3 regions of the Streptomyces sp. NPDC093586 genome follow, and region 3 is predicted to be linked to each of the others. Evidence: riboswitches for the same ligand, from Rfam matches in the RefSeq annotation. Region 3 holds a riboswitch; each other region holds the start of a gene.
What was found. A riboswitch is a leader RNA that binds a small molecule or an ion and turns the genes downstream of it on or off. The one in region 3 is predicted to bind thiamine pyrophosphate.

Region 1 (7,209 bases), on a different contig from region 3:
TGCGCGCCCGCCACGTCCTTGGAGTCGTTGGCGTGGATCAGCTTCAGCCGGCCCTCGCCGACCGTGTCCACCAGCAGGTCCAGGGTCTGGTGCATGCCGGCCGGGCCGGTCAGGTCGTGTCCCGCCGCGAAGACGTGGCAGGTGTCCAGGCACACGCCCAGCTTCGGATGGGAGTCCAGCGCCTCGAAGTACGGCCCGAAGTCCCAGGTCCGCGAGCACAGGGAGGCGCCCTGGCCGGCGGTCGACTCCAGCAGCAGGTACGGGTCGTCGTCGTGGGTCAGCTCGTCCAGCAGCGGCAGCATGAACTCCCGTACCTGCCTCAGCGCCACCGAACGGTCCCGGCCGCCGGTCGCGCTGCCGGTGTGCACGACCACGCCAAGCGCCCCGATCGCGCGCGCCCGCCGCAGCGAGTGCCGCAGCGACTCGACCGACCGCTCCACCGTCGCCTCGGTGTGCGAGCCGAAGTTGATCAGGTACGGCGCGTGCACGTACGCCGGGATCGACCCGGCGGCGCAGGCCTCACGGAACGCCTCGTCCTGCTTCGGGTTGCCGGCCGGAGTGGCCCAGCCGCGCGGGTTGGCGACGAAGACCTGTACGGCCTCCGCCCGCAGGTCGCGGGCGTAGGACAGGCCCACGGAGTGCAGGCCGCCGGCCACGGGCACGTGACCGCCGACGGGGTTGCGCGGGAGGGCGGACTGCTGACTGTTCACCCATTCAGGGTGTCATGCCGGGTCGTGCGTCCGGACCGTGAGAGCCGTCACCTGATGGTGATCTTTATGGAGGAGCCCTTGGGCGCCGTGTCCCCGCCGTCGACGGACTGGTCCTTCACGGTGTCGCCGAACAGCCCGAGCAGGCCGCGGTCCTCCTTCACCTCGAACCCGGCGTCCTCCAGGGCCCGCCGCGCCGCGTCCACGCTGTCGCCGACCACGTCCGGGACCTCGATCATCTCGGGACCCTTGGAGAGGATCAGCGTCACCGTGTCGCCCTCGGCGGCCCGGCTGCCGGCGCCGGGCGTCTGCCGGGCGACCTGGCCCTTGTCGTAGTCGGAGGTGACCTGCTCGGCGGCGACCTTCACCTTCAGACCGGCGTCCGTCAGTTCCGCCCTCGCGTCCGCCAGGTCGGTGCCGGTGACGTCCGGCACGTCGATCGGGCTGCCCTTGCTGACGACGAGCGCGACCGCCGAGCCCGCGCGCACCTCGGTGCCCGTCCCCGGGTCCGTGGAGATCACGAACCCCTTGGGGACGTCCTGGCTGAACGCCTGTGTCACCATGCCCGGCTCCAGTCCCTCGTCCTTGAGGAGGGACCGCGCCCGGTCCAGCTTGTAGCCCTGCACGTCCGGCAGCTTCACCCGGTCGGGGCCGTCGGAGATCGTGAACGACACCGAGTCGTTCTTGCGGATACGGGTGCCGGCCGCCGGGTCGGTGCTGATGACGGTGCCGCGTTCGACGGTGTCGCTGTAGGCGTGCCGGACCTTGCCGACGTCCAGCCCGGCCTCCTCCAGCCGGTCCTCGGCCTGCGCCCGGGTCTTCGACAGCAGCGGCGGCACCTTGGTGAACTGGCCGGAGTTGATGTACCAGATGCCCGTACCGACGCCGAGGACCAGCAGCACGGCGACGACGATCGTCAGCGGGCCGCGCCCGACCCGCAGGCGGCGCCGGGGCGGCAGCGGCGGGGGCGCCGTCAGCCGGCTGGTGCGGTGGACGCCGTCCGCGGGAGCCGCGTCGCCCCGGACGCCGTCCCCGTCCTCGTCCTCGTTCACCGGCAGCGGCCGGGGCATGGTCAGCGCGCGCGGGATCACACTCGTGCGGTCCTCGGCGTTGTCGTGGTCCGCGGCGAGGGCCTGCGGGGGCACGGTGTCCAGCTGCTCGGCGCTCAGCGCCCCACGCGCCTCACGGACCCGCGCCAGCAGCGCCACGGCGTCGTGCGGACGGACCTCCGGTGTGCGCGCGGTCGCCGACGCGACCAGATCGTCCAGCGCGTACGCCATCCCCGGGACGGCGGCCGACGGCGGCGGCACGTCCTCGTGGAGGTGCTTGTAGAGGATCTGCGCGGGGGAGTCTCCCTCGTGCGGCTTGCCGCCGGTCAGCATCTCGTACAGGACGACACCGCACGCGTACACGTCGACCCTCGGATCGGCGGCGCCGTGCTCGATCTGCTCGGGTGCCAGGTAGGAGACCGTGCCCAGGACCGACCCGGTGGTGCTGGTGACCGTGTCCACGGCCCGCACCAGCCCGAAGTCGGCGACCTTGACCCGGCCGTCGTCCCCTATCAGCACGTTCTCCGGCTTCATGTCCCGGTGCACGAACCCGGCCCGGTGCGCGGCGCCCAGCGCGGCCAGCACCGGCTCCAGGATGTCCAGCGCGGCCCGCGGCTGGAGCGCCCCGCGCTCGCGCAGCACGTCGCGCAGGGTGCAGCCGGCGATGTACTCCATGGCCAGGTAGACGTACGCCCCCTCGGCCCCCTGGTCGAAGACCTGGACGACGTTGGGGTGGTCGAGCCGGGCCACCGACTTGGCCTCGCGGATGAACCGCTCGACGAAGGAGGCGTCGGTGGCGAGCGTCGGGTGCATCACCTTCAGCGCGAGCACGCGGTCCAGGCGGGTGTCCACGGCCCGGTAGACCGTGGCCATCCCGCCGACCGCGATCCGCGCCTCGACGCGGTACCGGCCGTCGAGCACCTGCCCGACCAGAGGGTCCTGAAGGGTCGTGTCCACGCAGGCGAGTGTACGAGCCACCGCGGACCCCACGCCGCCACGCCCGGAAAGACGGGGCGCCACTGCAACGGTCCTGTGACGCTTCCCACGCCGTCCGCGGGCGGGGCCCGCCTCTCGACCGGCCGGAAACGGGTGGTGCCTGGGCGGAAGGGCTCGGCACCGCAGCGCGCGGTCACTGGAAAGCGGGCCGCTCCGGATCGAGCACCGCCAGGCCCTCCGCAGGAGAGGACGCCTCGGCGAAGTGCCGCCGCGGCATCCGCCCCGCCCGCCGCGCCAGCCGCCCCGCCTCCACCGCCGAGCGCATGGCGGCGGCCATCAGCACCGGTTCCTGCGCCCGCGTCACCGCCGAGGCCAGCATCACACCCGCACACCCCAGCTCCATCGCCAGCGCCGCGTCCGACGCCGTACCGGCCCCCGCGTCCAGGATCACCGGCACGCGCGCGTGCTCCACGATCAACTGGAAGTTGTGCGGGTTGCGGATGCCGAGCCCGGATCCGATCGGCGACCCGAGCGGCATGATCGCCGCACACCCGACGTCCTCCAGCTTCCGGGCGAGGACCGGGTCGTCGTTCGTGTACGGCAGCACCGTGAAGCCGTCGTCCACCAGCGTCTCCGCCGCGTCCAGCAGCTCGACCGGGTCCGGCAGCAGGGTGCGCTCGTCGGCGATGACCTCCAGCTTGACCAGGTCCGTGCCGAGGGCCTCGCGCGCGAGGCGGGCGGTGAGGACGGCCTCCCCGGCGGTGAAACAGCCGGCCGTGTTCGGCAGCACCCGGATGCCGAGCTTCTCCAGGACCGACAGCACGGACCCGTGCACGGACGGGTTCACCCGGCGCATCGCGACGGTCGTCAGCTCCGTCCCGGACGCCACCAGAGCGTGCTCCAGCACCTCCAGGCTGGGCGCACCGCCGGTGCCCATGATCAGGCGGGACGAGTAGGCCGTACCGCCGAGGACGAAGGGATCGTCGGCCATGGGTCAGCCTCCTTGGACGGCGGTGAGCACTTCGACGCGGTCGCCGTCGGACAGGGCGGTGGCGGACCACCGCGCGCGCGGGACGACGGTCTCGTTCAGGGCGGCGGCCACTCCGGACGGCGCCGCGGTGAGCGTGCCCACCAGGGTGTCCAGGGCGGTGCCGGGAGCCACCTCGCGCGGCTCCCCGTTGACGGAGATCTTCATACGGTCCGCTCCGTGAGTGCGGCGGCGCCGAAGCGCCGGGGAGTGAAGGGACGGGCCTCCTCCGGGAGCTCCCCGGTGACCAGGACGTGCGCCATGACGTCGCCGGTGACCGGGGTCAGCAGGACGCCGTTGCGGTGGTGCCCGGTGGCCAGCAGCAGCCCCTCGAGACCGGCCGGGCCGAGCAGCGGGGCGTTGTCCGGGGAGCCGGGGCGCAGACCCGCGCGGGTCTCCGCCAGCGGCAGCTCGGTGATGCCGGGGACCAGCTCGTGGGCGTCGCGCAGCAGCTCGTAGACGCCGCCCGCGGTCACCGTCGTGTCCCATCCCAGCTCCTCGCTGGTGGCGCCGACGACCAGCTCGCCGCTCTCCCGGGGCACCAGGTAGAGCGGGTTGCCGCGCACCACGGCCCGCACCGTCCGGCTCAGCAGCGGCCCGTGCGTCCGCGGCATGGTCAGGCGCAGCACCTGCCCCTTCACCGGCCGCACCGGCGGCAGCACGGCGTCCGGCACGCCCGCGAGGCGCCCGCTCAGGCTGCCCCCGGCCAGTACCACCTGCCCGGCCTCCAGCGCCGTGCCGTCGGCCGTGACGACGCCGGTCGCCCGGTCCCCGGCGACGGTGAGCCGGTCGGCCCACACCCGGTGGAGGACCACACCCGCACGCTCGCAGGCGGCCACCAGCGCGCCGGCCAGACGCCGGGGGTCGATCTGGTGGTCGCCGTCCACCCGCAGCCCTCCGCGCACGCCCGGCGCGAGCATCGGCTCCAGGCGCCGGCACTCGCGCCCCGACAGCCACTCGGAGTCCAGACCCGAGCGCTCCTGCAGCGCGTGCAGTTCCCGCAGGTGGGCGCGGTCGTCGGCGTCCAGCGCGACGGCCAGGGTGCCACAGCGGCGGTACCCGAGGTCGTGGCCCGTGAGGTCGGTCAGCTCGGCGGCGAACTCCGGATAGCGGCGGGCCGAGGCGAGGTTCAGCGCGAGCAGCGTCTGCTCGCCGTGGTGCAGCTCCGTGACGGCGGCCAGCATCCCGGCCGCCACCTGGGCGGCGCCGCCGCCCGGCTCCGGGTCCACGAGGGCCGTGGCGAGCCCGCGCTGCGCGGACCGCCAGGCCGTGACCAGGCCGATGATCCCGCCGCCCACGACGAGGACGTCCGGCGTCCGCGGTGACGTGCGGGGTGACGACGGTGCGGACGGTGTGATCGGTGGGGACGACATGGGCGTCCAGCCCCTCCCTTCGCCGGCATGACCCGGATCAGGTTCGTACGGTCGGAGGCCGCCAGCCTCCCTCTCAGCCCGGTGCGTCCGGGCTCCCGCGAGTGCTTTACGTTGGCCACCCTAGCCCGCAGCCGGTCCACCTCGTAAGGGAGCCTCCGCCATGGCCCGTTCGCTCGACGGTCTCGTCCTCGCCCCGGTCGCCGACCAGGCCCCCGGCCAGGTGGGCACCCGCACCCGGTTCGCCTACCACGAGGCGGACGGCGAGGTCTGGGCCGAGTACGCGGGCGGCGACGTCGTACGGGGCCGGCTGGTGGGCACCCGCGAGGGCGACCGGCTCGACTTCCGGTACGTGCAGCTCAGGACCGACGGCAGCACGTCGTCGGGCCACTGCGTGTCGACGGTCGTCGACCTGCCCGACGGGCGGGTGCGCCTGGAGGAGACCTGGGAGTGGGAGTCGCGCCGGGGCAGCGGGACGAGCGTTGTGGAGCAGATCACCGCGTCCGAGGACTGACCGGCGACCCGCCGGGTGCCTAAGGTGATCAGGTGAGCGAGCAGACGCAGGAGCGGGGAGCGGACGCGGGGCGTCGTGTGGTCGTCGTCGGTGCGGGCATGGCGGGCGTGCAGACCGCGGTCGCCCTGCGCGAACAGGGCTTCACCGGCACCGTGACCCTGATCGGAGCCGAACCCCACCAGCCGTACGACCGTCCCCCGCTGTCCAAGGCCGTCCTGCTCGGCACGGCCGAGGGCTCCGCCTTCGACGTCGACTTCGAGGCGCTCGGCATCGAGCTGCGGCTCGGCTGCGAGGCGCTGGGCCTGCGTCCCGACGCGCACCTCCTGGACACCTCCGCCGGGCCCGTGCCGTACGACGCCCTCGTCGTCGCGACCGGCGCCGAACCGGTCCGGCTGCCCGGCGGCGAGGGCGTCCCCGGCGTGCATCTGCTGCGCACCCTGGACGACGCCGAGCGGCTGCGCCCGGTGCTCGCCCGGCAGCACGACATCGTGGTCGTCGGCGCGGGCTGGATCGGCGCCGAGTTCGCCACCGCCGCGCGCGAGGCGGGCTGCGCGGTGACCGTCGTGGAGGCCGCCGACCGGCCCCTCGCCGACGCGCTGCCCGCCGAGGTCGCCGCCCCCATGACCGCCTGGTACGCCGACGCGGGCGCCGTACTGCGCACCCACGCGCGCGTGGAGCGCGTCGAGCCCGGTGAGCCCGGCGAGTCCGGTCACGTCGTCGTCCTCGACGACGGTTCGCGGCTGCCCGCCGGCGCCGTCGTCGTCGGCATCGGCGCCCGGCCCGCCACCGCCTGGCTCGCCGGCTCCGGCGTCGAGCTCGGCCCGCACGGCGAGATCCTGGCCGACGACCACCTGCGCACCTCCGTGCCGGACGTCCACGCGGTCGGCGACTGCGCCTCCTTCCCCTCCGGCCGCTACGGCGAGCGGCTGCTCGTCCACCACTGGGACAACGCCCTCCAGGGCCCGCGCACGGTCGCCGCCGACATCCTCGGCGCCGCCGCCGGCGAGGCCCCGGCGGCCTACGACCCGGTGCCGTACTTCTGGTCCGAGCAGTTCGGCCGGTTCGTCCAGTACGCGGGTCACCACACGTCCGCCGACACCACCCTGTGGCGCGGCGATCCCGCCGGCCCCGCCTGGACGGTCTGCTGGCTGCGCGAGGAGCGGCTGATCGCCCTGCTGGCGGTGGGCCGCCCCCGGGACCTGGCCCAGGGCAGGCGCCTGATCGAGGCGGGCGCCAGGATGGATCCGCGTCTGCTCGCCGACCCCGCGAGGCCGCTGAAGGCGGCGACGGCGTAGTTTGCCGTCGGCGGGTTGGGGCGGCCCCGGCTTCCGACTGTCAGTGCCAGATGGCAGGCTGGAGACGTGACCGAGATTGACGCAAAGATCGATGCTCTCGTACCCGCCTGGCTCACCGTTCCCGACATCGCCGAGATGCTCGGCGTCGAGGTGACCCGCGTGCGGCAGCTGATCAAGGAAGGCCAGCTCATCGCCGTACGCCGCGGGGAGAACCGCGCGCTGCACATCCCGGCGGCCTTCATCGACGGGGACAAGGTCGTCAAGGGCCTGGCCGGGACCCTGACCCTGCTGCGGGACGACGGCTTCACGGT
Region 2 (7,209 bases), on a different contig from region 3:
GCCGCCGGCGCCGAACGACCGCTGGACCAGCACGGCGAGCGGCAGCACGACGAGGACGGCGACGGTGACGAGCACACCCGCCAGCAGCGCCCACTGCCCGGCCCCGCGCGGCCGGCGCGCGGTGCGGGCCGCGTCCACCAGCCGCAGGGCGCTCTCGCGCCGCCGTACCGTCCAGGCGTGCACGGCGAGGATGGCGCAGACCGCCGCGAACTGGATCAGGGTCAGCACGGCGGCCGTGGACAGGTCGAACACGTGCGAGGTCTGCCGGTAGATCTCCACCTCCAGGGTGGAGAAGGCGGGCCCGCCGAGGATCTGGACGACGCCGAAGGAGGTGAAGGTGAACAGGAACACCATCAGCGCGGCGGCGGCCACGGCGGGCGCGAGCGCCGGCAGGGTGACCCGCCGCCAGGCCCGCAACGGGGAGGCGCCGAGCATCCGCGCCGCCTCCTCCTGGCGCGGGTCGAGCTGCGCCCACAGCCCGCCGACGGTGCGCACGACGACGGCGTAGTTGAAGAAGACGTGCGCGAGCAGGATGGCCCACACCGTGGTGTCCAGCCGTACGCCCCACAGCTCGTCGAGCAGCCCGCCCCGCCCGACGAGCGCCAGGAACGCCGTGCCCACCACGACCGTCGGCAGCACGAACGGCACGGTCACCACGGCCCGCAGCAGTTGCTTGCCGGGGAAGTCGAGGCGGGCGAAGACATAGGCGCCGGGCAGGGCGATCAGCAGGGTGAGCGCGGTGGACGCGAGGGCCTGCCATGTGGTGAACCACAGCACGTGCCGGACGTCGGGCTGGGCCAGGACGTCCCCGATCCGCCCGAACCGCCAGACGCCGTCGACCTGGAGTCCGCGCGCGACGATCGCGGCGACGGGGTAGGCGAAGAAGACCGCGAAGAACGCGACGGGGCCGGCCATCAGGGCCAGCCGCGCCGCGCTCCCGCGCCACCGGGTGCCGGCGGACCGGGCGGCCTTGGTCACTTCGGTCACTTCGGTCACTTCAGGAGGAGCGAGGTCCACGACTTGACCCACTGGTCACGGTTGTCGGCGATCTTCTTCGGGTCCAGGGTCTGCGGGTTCTTGGCCTGCGGGCCGTACTTCACGAACTCCGGCGGGACCTGGGCCGCCTCCCGCACCGGGTAGACGAACATGTTCAGCGGCATGTCGTCCTGGAACTTCTTGCTGACCAGGAAGTCCAGCAGCGCCTTGCCGCCCTCGGGGTTCCGCGCGTTGCTCAGCAGGCCCGCGTACTCGACCTGGCGGAAGCAGGTGCCGGTGGCGACGCCCGTGGGAGCGGTGGCCGGCTTCGGGTCGGCGTAGATCACCTCGGCGGGCGGCGAGGAGGCGTAGGAGACGACGAGCGGGCGGTCGCCCTTCGCCTTCTTGCCGCCGGACGAACCGGAGAACTCCTCGTTGTACGCCTGCTCCCAGCTGTCGACGACCTTGACGCCGTTCGCCTTCAGCTTCTTCCAGTAGTCCTGCCAGCCGTCGTCGCCGTACTCGGCGGCGGTGCCCAGCAGGAAGCCGAGACCGGGCGAGGAGCTGCCGGCGTCCTCGGTGACGAGGAGGTTCTTGTACGCGGGCTCGGCGAGGTCGTCGAAGGAGTCGGGCGGGGTCAGCTTGTGCTCGCTGAAGTACGCCTTGTCGTAGTTGACGCAGATGTCACCGGTGTCGACGGGCGTGACCCGGTGCTTGTCCTGGTCGACCCGGTACTCGGGGAGGATCATGTCGGAGCCCTTGGGCTCGTACGACTGGAACAGCCCGTTGTCGAGCGCCCGCGACAGCAGCGTGTTGTCGACGCCGAAGAAGACGTCGCCCTGCGGGTTGTCCTTGGTGAGGACGGCCTTGTTGACGGCCTGCCCGGCGTCGCCGTCCTTCAGGACCCTGACCTTGTAGCCGGAGCTCTTCTCGAAGTCCGCGATGACGTTCTTGGACGCGGCCCACGAGTCGTGGCTGACGAGGGTCACGGTCTTGTCGGACCCCTCGTTCTGGCCGTCGGACGACGATCCGCAGGCGGCCAGGCCGCCGACCAGACCGAGCCCGACGACCAGGACACTGGCCTTCTTGGTGATGCTCACGGAATTCCTCCTGGGTCACCAGGAGAAGACGCGGCCCTGCCCGGGATCCCTGGCGAGGGATCCCGGGCAGGGCGCAACAGCTCGAGTGATGACCGATCTCCCTACCCAGAATGACCTGGGCCAGGTTCGGAGGGTCTGCGGCCGGTGCCGCACTCTCAGCGCTGTGGCGCTCCCCTGTCGGAATATGAAGATGTCGGAATACGAAGATGTACGCCGGTCAGATTACCGCTCGCTCGCGGCGAGCTGACCACACGCCCCGTCGATCTCCTGCCCACGGGTGTCCCGGATGGTCACCGGCACACCGTGCGCCGCGATGGCCTCCACGAACGCCTTCTCGTCCTCGGGCCGCGATGCGGTCCACTTCGAGCCCGGCGTCGGGTTGAGCGGGATGAGGTTGACGTGCACCGGCTTGCCCTTGAGCAGCCGTCCGAGCCGGTCGCCGCGCCACGCCTGGTCGTTGATGTCGCGGATCAGCGCGTACTCGATGGACAGCCGGCGCCCGGACTTCGCCGCGTACCCGAAGCCGGCGTCGAGGACCTCGCGCACCTTCCACCGCGTGTTCACGGGGACGAGGGTGTCGCGCAGTTCGTCGTCGGGGGCGTGCAGGGAGATGGCGAGGCGGCACTTGAAGCCCTCGTCGGCGAACCGGTGGATCGCCGGGACCAGACCGACCGTGGAGACGGTGATGCCGCGCTGGGACAGCCCCAGCCCGTCGGGCTCGGGGTCGGTGAGGCGGCGGATGGCTCCGACGACCCGGTTGTAGTTGGCGAGGGGCTCGCCCATGCCCATGAACACGATGTTGCTCAGCCGCGCGGGGCCACCGGGGACCTCGCCGTCCCTGAGCGCCCGCATGCCGTCGACGATCTGGTGCACGATCTCGGCGGTGGACAGGTTCCGGTCCAGTCCGGCCTGCCCGGTGGCGCAGAAGGGGCAGTTCATGCCGCAGCCCGCCTGGGAGCTGATGCACATGGTCACCCGGTCCGGGTAGCGCATGAGCACGGACTCGACGAGCGTCCCGTCGAACAGCTTCCACAGCGTCTTGCGGGTGGTGCCCTGGTCGGTCGACAGGTGCCGGACGACCGACATCAGGTCGGGCAGCAGCGCGTCCCGGAGTCCCTGGCGCGAACCGGCGGGGATGTCGGTCCACTGCTCGGGGTCGTGGGCGTAGCGCGCGAAGTAGTGCTGCGAGAGCTGCTTCGCGCGGAACGGCTTCTCACCGATCGCGGCGACGGCCTCCTTGCGCTCGGCGGGCGACAGGTCGGCGAGATGCCGCGGCGGCTTCTTGGCTCCGCGCGGGGCGACGAAGGTCAGCTCACCGGGGACGGGACGGGCCACTGTCGGACAACTCCTCATGACGACGGGCCTGTGGCAACCCCGCGTCGGCGGGGACAACGGCAGGACCATGCCGAAGCCAGGAGACCTCACTGGAACATCCCCGCGTCGGCGGAGACGATGAAAGGGCCCGCGGCCATACGCCGCGAGCCCTTCCAGACTACCCGACCGCCGTCAACCCGCCCCGACGAAGATCACCAACAACAGCCACACCACCGGCGCCGTCGGCAGGAGCGAGTCCAGGCGGTCCATGATGCCGCCGTGGCCCGGCAGCAGCGTGCCCATGTCCTTGATGCCCAGGTCCCGCTTGATCATGGACTCGCCGAGGTCGCCCAGCGTGGCGCTGGCCGCGACCGCGAGGCCGAGCAGCAGGCCCTGCCACCAGGAACCGCCGTCGATCAGGAACTGCATGCACAGCGCGCCCACCGCCATCGCGAAGGCGACCGCTCCGAGCAGACCCTCGCGGGTCTTGCCGGGGCTGATGCGCGGGGCGAGCTTGGTCCGGCCGAAACGCCAGCCGACCGCGTACGCGCCGGTGTCGCTGACGACCGTCAGCAGCAGGAAGGTCAGGACGCGCCAAGGGCCGTCGTCGGCCGCCAGCATCATGGCGACGAACGTGGCCAGGAACGGCACGTAGAAGGCGGCGAACAGGCCCGCCGTGACGTCCTTGAGGTAGTCCTCCGGCGGTTCGGTCATCCGCCAGACGAGGACCGCCAGCGCCGTGAGCGCCATGGCGACCCACGCGCCCTCGGCGCCGCGCACGTACCCGGCGACGACCATCGCCGCGCCGCCGACCGCGAGCGGCACGAGGGGCGCCTTGATGCCCTTGCGCTCCTGGAGCCGCGTGGTCAGCTCCCACAGGCCCACCACGACGGCTATGGCGATGACCCCGACGAAGACGGCCTTGACGAAGAACAGCGACGCGACGATCACCGCGCCGAGCCCGACGCCGACCCCTATCGCGGCACCCAGGTCGCGCCCCGCGCTCTTCTTCTGCGGCTGGGGCTGCGGCTGCGGCTGCGCCGGCTGCTGGGCGTCGGGCATGGGCTCCGGATTCTGCGGCACAGCCGCATACGGCTGCGCCGACGGGGTCTCGCCGCGGTACGTGTCGTCGCGCAGCGGCTCGTCTCGGACCAGGGGGCCGCTCAGCCGAGCGGCCCCCTGGTCGTCATCCTGGTCTCCGCCGTGTTCGGGTACGTCGGGCACGATGGGCATGGGGCGAGTCTGCTGCGCGTTGTGCGCATCGTACGCGGGACCCGCCGGGGCCGCCCCCTGGACAGGTCCCCGGTCGGACGGCCCCCAGTGCCCGGCTTGTGGCGGCGCTCCCCAGGAAGAGTCGTTCATCAGACCTCGAGCAGTTCGGCTTCCTTGTGCTTCAGGAGCTCGTCCACCTGGGCGACGTACTTGGCGGTGGTGTCGTCGAGCTCCTTCTCCGCACGGCGGCCCTCGTCCTCGCCGACCTCGCCGTCCTTGACCAGCTTGTCGATGGCGTCCTTGGCCTTGCGGCGCACGGAGCGGATGGACACCTTGGCGTCCTCGCCCTTGCCCTTGGCGACCTTGATGTACTCGCGGCGGCGCTCCTCGGTGAGCTCGGGGAACACCACCCGGATGATGTTGCCGTCGTTGCTCGGGTTGACGCCCAGGTCGGAGTCGCGGATCGCCTGCTCGATGTTGCGCAGGGCGCTCTTGTCGAACGGCGTCACCACGGCCATGCGCGGCTCGGGCACGGAGAACGAGGCCAGCTGGTTGATCGGCGTCGGTGCGCCGTAGTAGTCGGCCACGATCTTGTTGAACATCGCCGGGTGCGCACGGCCGGTGCGGATCGCGGCGAAGTCCTCCTTGGCGACCACGACGGCCTTCTCCATCTTCTCCTCGGCCTCGAGGAGGGTCTCTTCGATCACCACTTGCTCCTGCGTGTCTTGAGTAGGCCCGGCTGCGCTTCTGTCTGAGCTGCGGCCGGCTGCGTCGCGTCTTCTTCCTGCACGGTTCCCGACCGGCGGGACATTGTCCATCCCCCGGCCCGGCCCCGTCCCGTCCGTCCCCCGGACAGGTGGCGTCCGCGGACAGGGGTGGTTCTCCGGTCAGTCCCGGCTGTCCTGGACTCCCACAAGTGTGCCGATCTTCTCACCCTTGACGGCGCGGGCGATATTGCCCTCCTTCAGAAGCTCGAAGACGACGATCGGGAGGCTGTTGTCGCGGCAGAGCGTGATGGCCGTGGCGTCGGCGACCTTCAGGTCACGGGTGATGACCTCGCCGTAGCCGAGCGCGTCGAACTTCACGGCGTCCGGGTTGGTCTTCGGGTCGGAGTCGTAGACACCGTCCACGCCGTTCTTGCCCATGAGCAGCGCCTCGGCGTCGATCTCGAGGGCGCGCTGGGCGGCGGTGGTGTCGGTGGAGAAGTACGGCATGCCCATACCGGCACCGAAGATGACCACGCGACCCTTCTCCAGGTGGCGCACGGCGCGCAGCGGGATGTACGGCTCGGCGACCTGGCCCATGGTGATGGCGGTCTGCACGCGGCAGTCGACGCCCTCCTTCTCCAGGAAGTCCTGGAGGGCCAGGCAGTTCATCACGGTGCCGAGCATGCCCATGTAGTCGGAGCGGGCGCGGTCCATGCCGCGCTGCTGGAGTTCGGCGCCGCGGAAGAAGTTGCCGCCGCCGATGACGACGGCGATCTGGGCGCCGTCGCGCACGACGGCCGCGATCTCACGTGCGATCTTGTGCACCACGTCGGGGTCGACGCCCAGGCCCCCACCGCCGGAGAAGGCCTCTCCGGACAGCTTCAGCATGAAGCGGCCGCGTACTTTGCCGTCGTCGCTCTTCTCGGCCTTGGTGGTCATGGGGATCTCGCCTCTTCTACGTGGGTCACACACACGAAGAAGGCCATTGCCGGTGGGGGCGTGTTTCGCATCCCGTACGCGGCAATGGCCTCCTCGTCAGATCTGCTGTCGTCCGCCGCCACGCGCGTGTGCGCGGTGGCGGACGGCAACGGCGCGGACGACTGCTGTCGACCCTACCGGGGTCGTGCGTCCGTCGCGGTACGGACTCAGATGCCGACCTTGATGCGCGTGAAGCGCTTCAGGGTGACACCGGCCTCGTCCAGCACCTTCTGGACGGACTTCTTGTTGTCGAGCGCGTAGGGCTGGCCCAGCAGCGTGGCGTCCTTGAAGAAGCCGTTGAGGCGACCCTCGACGATCTTCGGCAGGGCGGCCTCGGGCTTGCCCTCGGCGCGGGTGGTCTCCTCGGCGACGCGGCGCTCGGACTCGACGACCTCGGCCGGGACGTCCTCCTTGGAGAGGTACTTCGGCGCGAAGGCGGCGATGTGCTGGGCGACGCCCTTGGCGATCTCGGCGTTCGGCTTGTCCAGCTCGACGAGGACACCGATCTGCGGGGGCAGGTCGGGCATCGTGCGGTGCATGTACGCGGTCACGTAGCCGCCGGAGAACTGCGCGAAGCGGTCCAGGACGATCTTCTCGCCCAGGTTGGCGTTGGCCTCGTCCACGAACGCCTGGACGGTCTTGCCGGGCTCGATCTCGGAGGCGAGCAGCGCCTCGAGGTCGGCCGGGGCGGCCTTGGCGACGTGCTCGGCGATGGCCGTGGCGACGTTCTGGAACTTCTCGCCCTTGGCGACGAAGTCCGTCTCGCACTTCAGCTCGACGAGGACACCCGAGGTGTTGTCGTCGGCGATGATCGATACGACGGCGCCGTTCTCGGCAGAGCGGCCCTCGCGCTTGGCGACGCCCTTCTGACCCTTGATGCGGAGCGCCTCGACGGCCTTCTCGACGTTGCCCTCGGCCTCGTC
Region 3 (7,209 bases):
GTCGGTCTGTACGCGCTCGACGCGGGCACGGCCGATCCGCAGAAGCCGCACGAGCAGGACGAGGTGTACTTCGTGGTCAGCGGCCGCGCCTCGATCACCGTGGGCCTGGAGACCACCCAGGTCGCCCGCGGCAGCGTGGTCTACGTGCCGGCCGGAGTAGCCCACAAGTTCCACCACATCAGTGAGGATCTGAGGGTGCTCGTGGTGTTCTCTCCCCCCGAGAGCTGAGTCTCGACCCCCGGGTTCCCTAGGGGATCGGTCAGGGGGAGACAAGGGCTGCGAGGGCCCTGCCGGGGTCCTCGCAGCCCTAGCATCGAGTGCAGGACATCAGAGATTCCGAGCGGGATCCCGGGCCATCCAAGGACTCGGCACTCGGGCGGGCGGAAAGGCGGAACGAGGGCGATGCGAGAGATCTTCACGGGACTGCCGTGGTGGGTGAAGTGGGTCGCGGTGCCGGTCATCGCCCTGGTCGTGTTCGGCGGGCTGATCGCCAGTGTGGTCGGCTTCGTGATCGGATTGCTGTTCAAGCTGCTGGTCTTCGTGGCCCTCGTCGGCGGGTTGATCTACGTCATCCGCAAGTTCATGTCGAGCTCCTCGTCACGCAGCGACTGGTGAGAGCACTGGGATACCGGTGGCGGTAACAGGAATCACCGGTTCCCTCGCGCGAGGGAAGTTTCCCGAACGGACCGTCGGCATGCGGTGACCGACGGTTAGAGTCCGGAACTCCACGCGGGGGCGACCCCGCGAGCGGCGTACACCCCACCCGTGTTTCCCCGCACGGGCTGCCCCTCGCATTCCCGGGAGTGACCCTTGGCCACGGCTGACACCGCCTTCGTACCGCCGCACGCACTGCCCGTGCAGCCGCAGGCGACCCCCCGGCGGCCCCCCATCCCTGCCGCGCCGCCGGCCGCGGACCCGCCCGCGGTGACCCTCATCGGCTCGGTGCAGCGCGCGATGCGCCTTCTGGAGTGCGTCGCGGAGCATCCGTACGGAGCTCCCGCCAAACAGTTGGCCCGGGAGGCGAGGCTGGCGCTGCCCACGGCGTACCACCTGCTGCGCACTCTCGTGCACGAGGGATACCTGCGTCGTGACAAGGGCCTGTTCTTCCTCGGGGAGGCGGCCGAGCGGCTGAGCAGCAGCGGGGCCGAGCAGAAACGTCGCAGCACGGTCGTCGACGCGCTGGCGCGCTGGCGCGACGCGATCGGGGCCCCCGTCTACTACGCCGTGTACCGCGACGGCGAGATCGAGGTCATGTGTGTCTCCGACACCCCGGGCAACCCCGCGGTGGAGGAGTGGGCGGACTTCCGTGAGACCGGGCACGCGCACGCCATCGGGCAGTGCCTGCTGTCGCAGTTGGACGAGGGTGCCCGCCGCGATCACCTCGACCGCTACCCGGTGAGTCCCGTGACGCGGTACACGGTGCGCGACGAGAACAGTCTGATGAAGCGACTGGAGCGTATGCATCGGATGGCGCCGGTGACCGAGCGCCAGGAGTACGCCCTGGGAACGGTCTGCGCGGCGATCCCGATCACCGCCGGCACCGCGGCCGCGACGATGGCCCTCTCCCTGCCCGCCCATCAGGCCGACCGGCTGCTGCCCGCCGCGCAGCGACTGCAGCACGAAATGGGACGGCTTCTGGGGTCACTCACGATCTCTATCAGTATCTGAAAACTCACTCCTTGTGATCTGGTGTGTACGTTCAGCAAGATGCCATCAGTGTAAGAGGTTTGATTCCCGGCCAGTCGACGGCGAATGACGGGGTAGGCGATGGGTGAGTCCGTACAGGCAGAGGTCATGATGAGCTTTCTCGTGTCCGAGGAGCTCTCTTTCCGCATTCCGGTGGAGCTGCGTTACCAGACGTGTGATCCCTATGCGGTGCGGCTGACCTTCCATCTGCCTGGCGATGCCCCGGTGACCTGGGCCTTCGGCCGGGAGTTGCTGGTCGACGGGGTGGGCACGCCGTGCGGCGACGGCGACGTGCGCATCGCGCCCGTCGATCCCGGGCCACTGGCCGAGGTGCTGATCCGCCTTCAGGTCGGCAGCGACCAGGCGCTGTTCCGATCCTCGGCGGCGCCGCTCGTGGCGTTCCTCGACCGGACCGACAAGCTGGTGCCGCTGGGGCAGGAAGGCGCCCTCGCGGACTTCGACGCGCACCTCGACGAGGCGCTGGACCGCATCCTGGCGGAGGAGCAGAGCGCGGGCTGAACCGAGACGACGGTCGTGGGCGGTGACATGACACCGTCGCCAGGGCGCCCACTTTGCAGGAACGCTTCTTCAGAGGCGCACGGCGCCAGGAGCGTTCCCGCCCGGGCGATTCAGCGCTTGCGGCGACGGCCCCGTCCCCCGCGTACCGGAGCCGGTCCGGTACCCGACGCCGCCCCGGCACTCTGCGTGGTCGTCCGCCCCGTCGGACGGTCGGCCGAGACGACCAGGGCCGCGAGGGCGGTGGTGACCGGGACGGACGCCACCAGGCCGATCGAGCCCACCAGCGTGCGCACGATCTCCTCCGCGACCAACTCGCTGTTGGCGACCGTTCCCACGCTGCTCTGTGCGATCGAGAACAGCAGCAGCAGCGGCAGCGCGGCGCCCGCGTACGCGAGGACGAGCGTGTTGACGACGGAGGCGATGTGGTCGCGGCCGATGCGGATGCCGGCTCGGTACAGGCCGCGCCAGCCCATCGTCGGATTGGCCTCGTGCAACTCCCATACCGCGGAGGTCTGGGTGACCGTCACGTCGTCGAGGACACCGAGCGAACCGATGATGACGCCGGCGAGCAGCAGGCCGCTCATGTCGATCGACGGATACAGCCCGTGGATCAGGCCGGTGTTGTCGTCGGTGTTGCCGGTGAGGGCGGCCCAGCCGATGAACAGCGATCCCAGGACACCGATCAGCAGCAGCGAGACCAGGGTTCCGAGCACCGCCACAGAGGTCCGCGCCGACAGTCCGTGGCACAGGTACAGCGCGATCAGCATGATGGCGCTGGAACCGATCACCGCCACGAGCAGGGGGTTCGAGCCCTGAAGGATGGCGGGCAGGATGAAGAAGTTCAGCAGCAGGAAGCTGATGGCCAGCGAGACCAGGGCCATGAGACCACGCAGCCGGCCGACGACCACGACGGCCAGCGCGAAGATGCCGGCGAGCAGGGCCATCGGGAAACCGCGGTCGATGTCGGTCACCGAGTACTGCAGGTCCTTCGGCGCGGAGGGTTCGTAGGCGACCACCACCTTCTGGCCCTCGTGCAACTGACGTGTCTGGTCCGGCTGCACGATCTCGTTGAAGGTACGGCCCTTGTCCTTGCCGGTGTCGACGCGGATCGTCGCCCGCTTGCAGTCGCCGTTCGCCTGCTGCACCGCGGAGGAGCCCTCCGCGGTGGAGGTGTCGCCGGTCGGGGGGACGCCCGAGGCGTTGACGGACTTGCAGCTCAGCCTCTCCACCTCGGTGACCGTGGCCTGCTGCGTCTGCCGGTCGAAGCCGACACCGGTGCGCTCGTGCGGCGGCGCACCACCCGGCCAGAGCACGGCGAGCCCGACCACCACCGCTGCGGCGAACGGGATGAGGACCGCTGCGATGACCTTGCGCAGATGCCGCGAGACAGGCGCCGCCGGCCCGTGACCGTGACCGTGCCCGTGACCGTGCGAGTGACCGTCTCCACCACTGCCACCGCGCCCGCCGCTGCCGGTGTGCTCACCGTCGGCGCCGTACCCGTGACCCGCTTCATCTCTGCTGCCCGCACCGTACGAGCCGTCGAGGACGTGGCCTTCCGCAGGCCCGTCGTCGGCTGGGGCGCCCGGGCCGCGGCGAGGTTCGTGCGGCGGATAGGGAGGGTGCTGGGTCGTGGTCACCGACCGATCATCGCAAGAACGAAAGGGGCCCTCTGTTCACCGCGCCCGAATTGACGCTAGCGTGGGGGCACCTTTGTACACGCGGGAGCTCGGAGCACCGGGCTGAGAGGGCGCTGACCTCCGTCCCAGCGATGTTTCACGGGAAACATGACCGAAGCCGAGTGATGTTGCCCACGAGACGTCGTCCGACGGAAGCCGCTGCGTCGACCGCTGAACCTGTTACCGGGTAATGCCGGCGTAGGGAGTAGGTCTCATGACCATCAAGGACGCACGCACGCCTGCCTCCACCCACACCTCCGCTGAGGCGGAGGCCGCGGAGGCCGGGAAGTCCATCGGCTGGCACAAGGCGTACGTCGAGGGCTCGCGCCCCGACCTGCGGGTGCCGGTTCGACAGGTGCACCTCACCAACGGACAGTCGGTCACGCTCTACGACACATCGGGCCCGTACACCGATCCGCTCGTCGCCACCGACGTCCGCAGGGGGCTGCCGCCGCTGCGGGAGAACTGGATCATCGGCCGCGGCGACACGGAGGAGTACGCGGGCCGCCCCGTCCGCCCCGAGGACGACGGGATCAAGCACACCTCACCGCGCGGAGGCCTGCGCAATCTGGACGCCGTCTTCCCCGGGCGTCCGCGCCAGCCGCGCCGGGGACGGGACGGGGCGGCGGTGACGCAGCTCGCGTATGCGCGCCGGGGCGAGATCACGCCCGAGATGGAGTACGTGGCCATCCGGGAGAACGTCTCGCCGGAGGTGGTCCGCGAGGAGATCGCCGCCGGCCGTGCCGTACTGCCGGCCAACGTCAATCACCCGGAGATCGAGCCGATGATCATCGGCAAGCGGTTCCTGGTGAAGGTGAACGCCAACATCGGCAACTCGGCGGTGACGTCCTCCATCGAGGAGGAGGTCGAGAAGATGACCTGGGCGACCCGCTGGGGCGCCGACACGGTCATGGACCTGTCCACGGGCCGCAACATCCACACCACCCGCGAGTGGGTGCTGCGCAACTCCCCCGTTCCCATCGGCACCGTGCCGCTCTACCAGGCCCTGGAGAAGGTCGACGGCAGGGCCGAGGAACTGACCTGGGAGATCTACAAGGACACGGTGATCGAGCAGGCCGAGCAGGGCGTCGACTACATGACGGTCCACGCGGGCGTGCGGCTGGCCTACGTACCGCTCACCGCGAACCGCAAGACCGGCATCGTCTCGCGCGGCGGCTCGATCATGGCGGCCTGGTGCCTGGCGCACCACAAGGAGTCGTTCCTGTACGAGAACTTCGAGGAGCTCTGCGAGATCCTCGCCGCCTACGACGTCACGTACTCCCTCGGCGACGGCCTCAGGCCCGGCTCGATCGCGGACGCCAACGACGAGGCCCAGTTCGCCGAACTGCGCACGCTCGGGGAACTCAACCGGATCGCGAAGCGTTTCCACGTACAGACCATGATCGAAGGCCCGGGACATGTCCCGATGCACAAGATCAAGGAGAACATCGACCTTCAGCAGGAGATCTGCGATGAAGCCCCGTTCTATACGCTCGGCCCGCTGACGACGGACGTCGCACCGGCGTACGACCACATCACCTCCGGCATCGGTGCCGCGATGATTGCCTGGTGGGGCACGGCCATGCTCTGCTACGTCACGCCCAAGGAGCACCTGGGCCTGCCCAACCGCGACGACGTCAAGACCGGCGTCATCACCTACAAGATCGCCGCCCATGCCGCCGACCTCGCCAAGGGTCACCCGGGTGCGCAGGAGTGGGACGACGCGCTGTCGGACGCACGTTTCGAGTTCCGGTGGGAGGACCAGTTCAACCTGGCACTCGACCCGGACACGGCGCGGGAGTTCCACGACGAGACGCTGCCGGCCGAGCCCGCCAAGACGGCCCACTTCTGCTCGATGTGCGGGCCGAAGTTCTGCTCGATGAAGATCAGCCAGAGCATCAACGAGCGGTTCGGCGGTACGGCCGCCGAGGGAGCGTCACCCGAGGAGATCGCCGAGGGCATGCTGCAGAAGTCGAAGGAGTTCGCCGCCGGCGGGAACCGGGTGTACCTCCCGCTGGCCGACTGAATCCCGCCCTCGGCCTCACGCCGGGCGATTCCCCCGAGGGGATCGTCCGGCGTCGCGGGGTGCCGGGGCTGCCTCGCCACGGCCTGACGGAGACGGGGCCCCTCTCCCCCGGAGGGCCCCGCCTCGGCAGACTGGGCCCATGGCAGCCACATCCCTGAGCAAGGGTGCCAATCTCGCCGTCGACTCACCCGCGGTGCGTGTTGCGCTCAGTTGGTCCGCCGGGCCGGGTGTGCCCGAGGTCGATGCCTCGGCGCTGCTGCTCACCTCGGCCGGACGCGTACGGGACGACGGCGACTTCGTCTTCTACAACCAGCCCCGGCACGCGTCCGGCGCGGTGCGGCACCTGGGGAAGGAGAACGGTTCCGGGACCGCTTCCGGTGTCACGACCGACACCGTCGAGGTGGACCTGCTCGCGCTGGAAGCCGGCGTCGAGCGCATCGTCCTGTGCGCCTCGTCCGACGGCGGGACGTTCGGCCGGGTGCCGGGCCTGACGCTGCGGCTGCTGGACGCGGTCACCCGGGCCGAGCTGGCCCGCTTCGACATGGTGGCCGGCACCGAGACCGCGCTGGTCGGCGGCGAACTGTACCTGCGTCAGGGGAAGTGGAAGTTCCGGGCGGTAGGGCAGGGCTACGCCACCGGACTCGTCGGCCTGGCAACCGACTTCGGCATCACGGTCGACGACGCTCCGGCCGCCGTGGCCCCCTCCACCCCGGTGCCTCCCGCGCCGCCCGCCCGGCCCGTCGCTCCGGCGCCGACAAGCCCCTCCGCGCCACCCGCACCGACGGCCCCGCCGCCGACGGCACCCGGCACCCGGTTCACCAAGGGCGAGGAGCGCCTCCCCCTCGACATGCGCAAGCGGTTGTCCCTGCGCAAGGAACAGGTCGCGGTCAGCCTGAGCAAGCACGGCGCCACCGGTGTCACCGCGCGCGTCGTCCTGGTCCTCGACGCCTCCGGGTCCATGTCCTTCCTCTACTCCAAGGGCGTGGTGGCCGACGTGGTGGAGCGCATGGCCGCCGTCGCCGCACAGCTCGACGACGACGGCGCGATGCAGGCCTGGACCTTCGCCTCGAACCCGGCCCGGCTGCCCGACCTGCGGCTGGGCGAACTCCCCGAGTGGCTGCGGCTGCACGTGCGGGTGGGGGAGGTGGGGCTCTTCCGCCGGGGAAGGAAGAAGGGACTGCACGACGAACAGGTCGGCATGCGGGCGGTCGGCATCCAGAACGAGGAGCAGAAGGTGATCGCCGAGGTCCGGGCCTTCGTCCGGGACAACCCGGCGCAGGCACCGACCCTGGTGCTGTTCTT

Region 1: another riboswitch for thiamine pyrophosphate. It lies ahead of thiO (glycine oxidase ThiO); the one in region 3 lies ahead of thiC (phosphomethylpyrimidine synthase ThiC).
Region 2: another riboswitch for thiamine pyrophosphate. It lies ahead of ACIRFH_RS19910 (thiamine ABC transporter substrate binding subunit); the one in region 3 lies ahead of thiC (phosphomethylpyrimidine synthase ThiC).

Annotation. Positions count from the first base shown of each region.
Region 1 is NZ_JBIWJA010000011.1:148,517-155,725, reverse strand. It holds gene ACIRFH_RS14805 (deoxyribonuclease IV) at 1-710, opposite strand, end outside; gene pknB (Stk1 family PASTA domain-containing Ser/Thr kinase) at 758-2,713, opposite strand; gene ACIRFH_RS14795 (thiazole synthase) at 2,886-3,683, opposite strand; gene thiS (sulfur carrier protein ThiS) at 3,687-3,887, opposite strand; gene thiO (glycine oxidase ThiO) at 3,884-5,092, opposite strand; TPP riboswitch at 5,090-5,201, opposite strand; gene ACIRFH_RS14780 (hypothetical protein) at 5,253-5,603, shown strand; gene ACIRFH_RS14775 (NAD(P)/FAD-dependent oxidoreductase) at 5,636-6,898, shown strand; gene ACIRFH_RS14770 (Rv2175c family DNA-binding protein) at 6,965-7,209, shown strand, end outside.
Region 2 is NZ_JBIWJA010000018.1:59,342-66,550, forward strand. It holds gene ACIRFH_RS19905 (ABC transporter permease) at 1-915, opposite strand, end outside; gene ACIRFH_RS19910 (thiamine ABC transporter substrate binding subunit) at 993-2,075, opposite strand; TPP riboswitch at 2,156-2,261, opposite strand; gene rlmN (23S rRNA (adenine(2503)-C(2))-methyltransferase RlmN) at 2,298-3,410, opposite strand; gene ACIRFH_RS19920 (phosphatidate cytidylyltransferase) at 3,582-4,751, opposite strand; gene frr (ribosome recycling factor) at 4,751-5,308, opposite strand; gene pyrH (UMP kinase) at 5,489-6,247, opposite strand; gene tsf (translation elongation factor Ts) at 6,454-7,209, opposite strand, start outside.
Region 3 is NZ_JBIWJA010000004.1:195,214-202,422, forward strand. It holds gene ACIRFH_RS06695 (cupin domain-containing protein) at 1-228, shown strand, start outside; gene ACIRFH_RS06700 (DUF5326 family protein) at 403-615, shown strand; gene ACIRFH_RS06705 (IclR family transcriptional regulator) at 943-1,668, shown strand; gene ACIRFH_RS06710 (SsgA family sporulation/cell division regulator) at 1,768-2,205, shown strand; gene ACIRFH_RS06715 (YibE/F family protein) at 2,316-3,842, opposite strand; TPP riboswitch at 3,914-4,103, shown strand; gene thiC (phosphomethylpyrimidine synthase ThiC) at 4,096-5,907, shown strand; gene ACIRFH_RS06725 (VWA domain-containing protein) at 6,047-7,209, shown strand, end outside.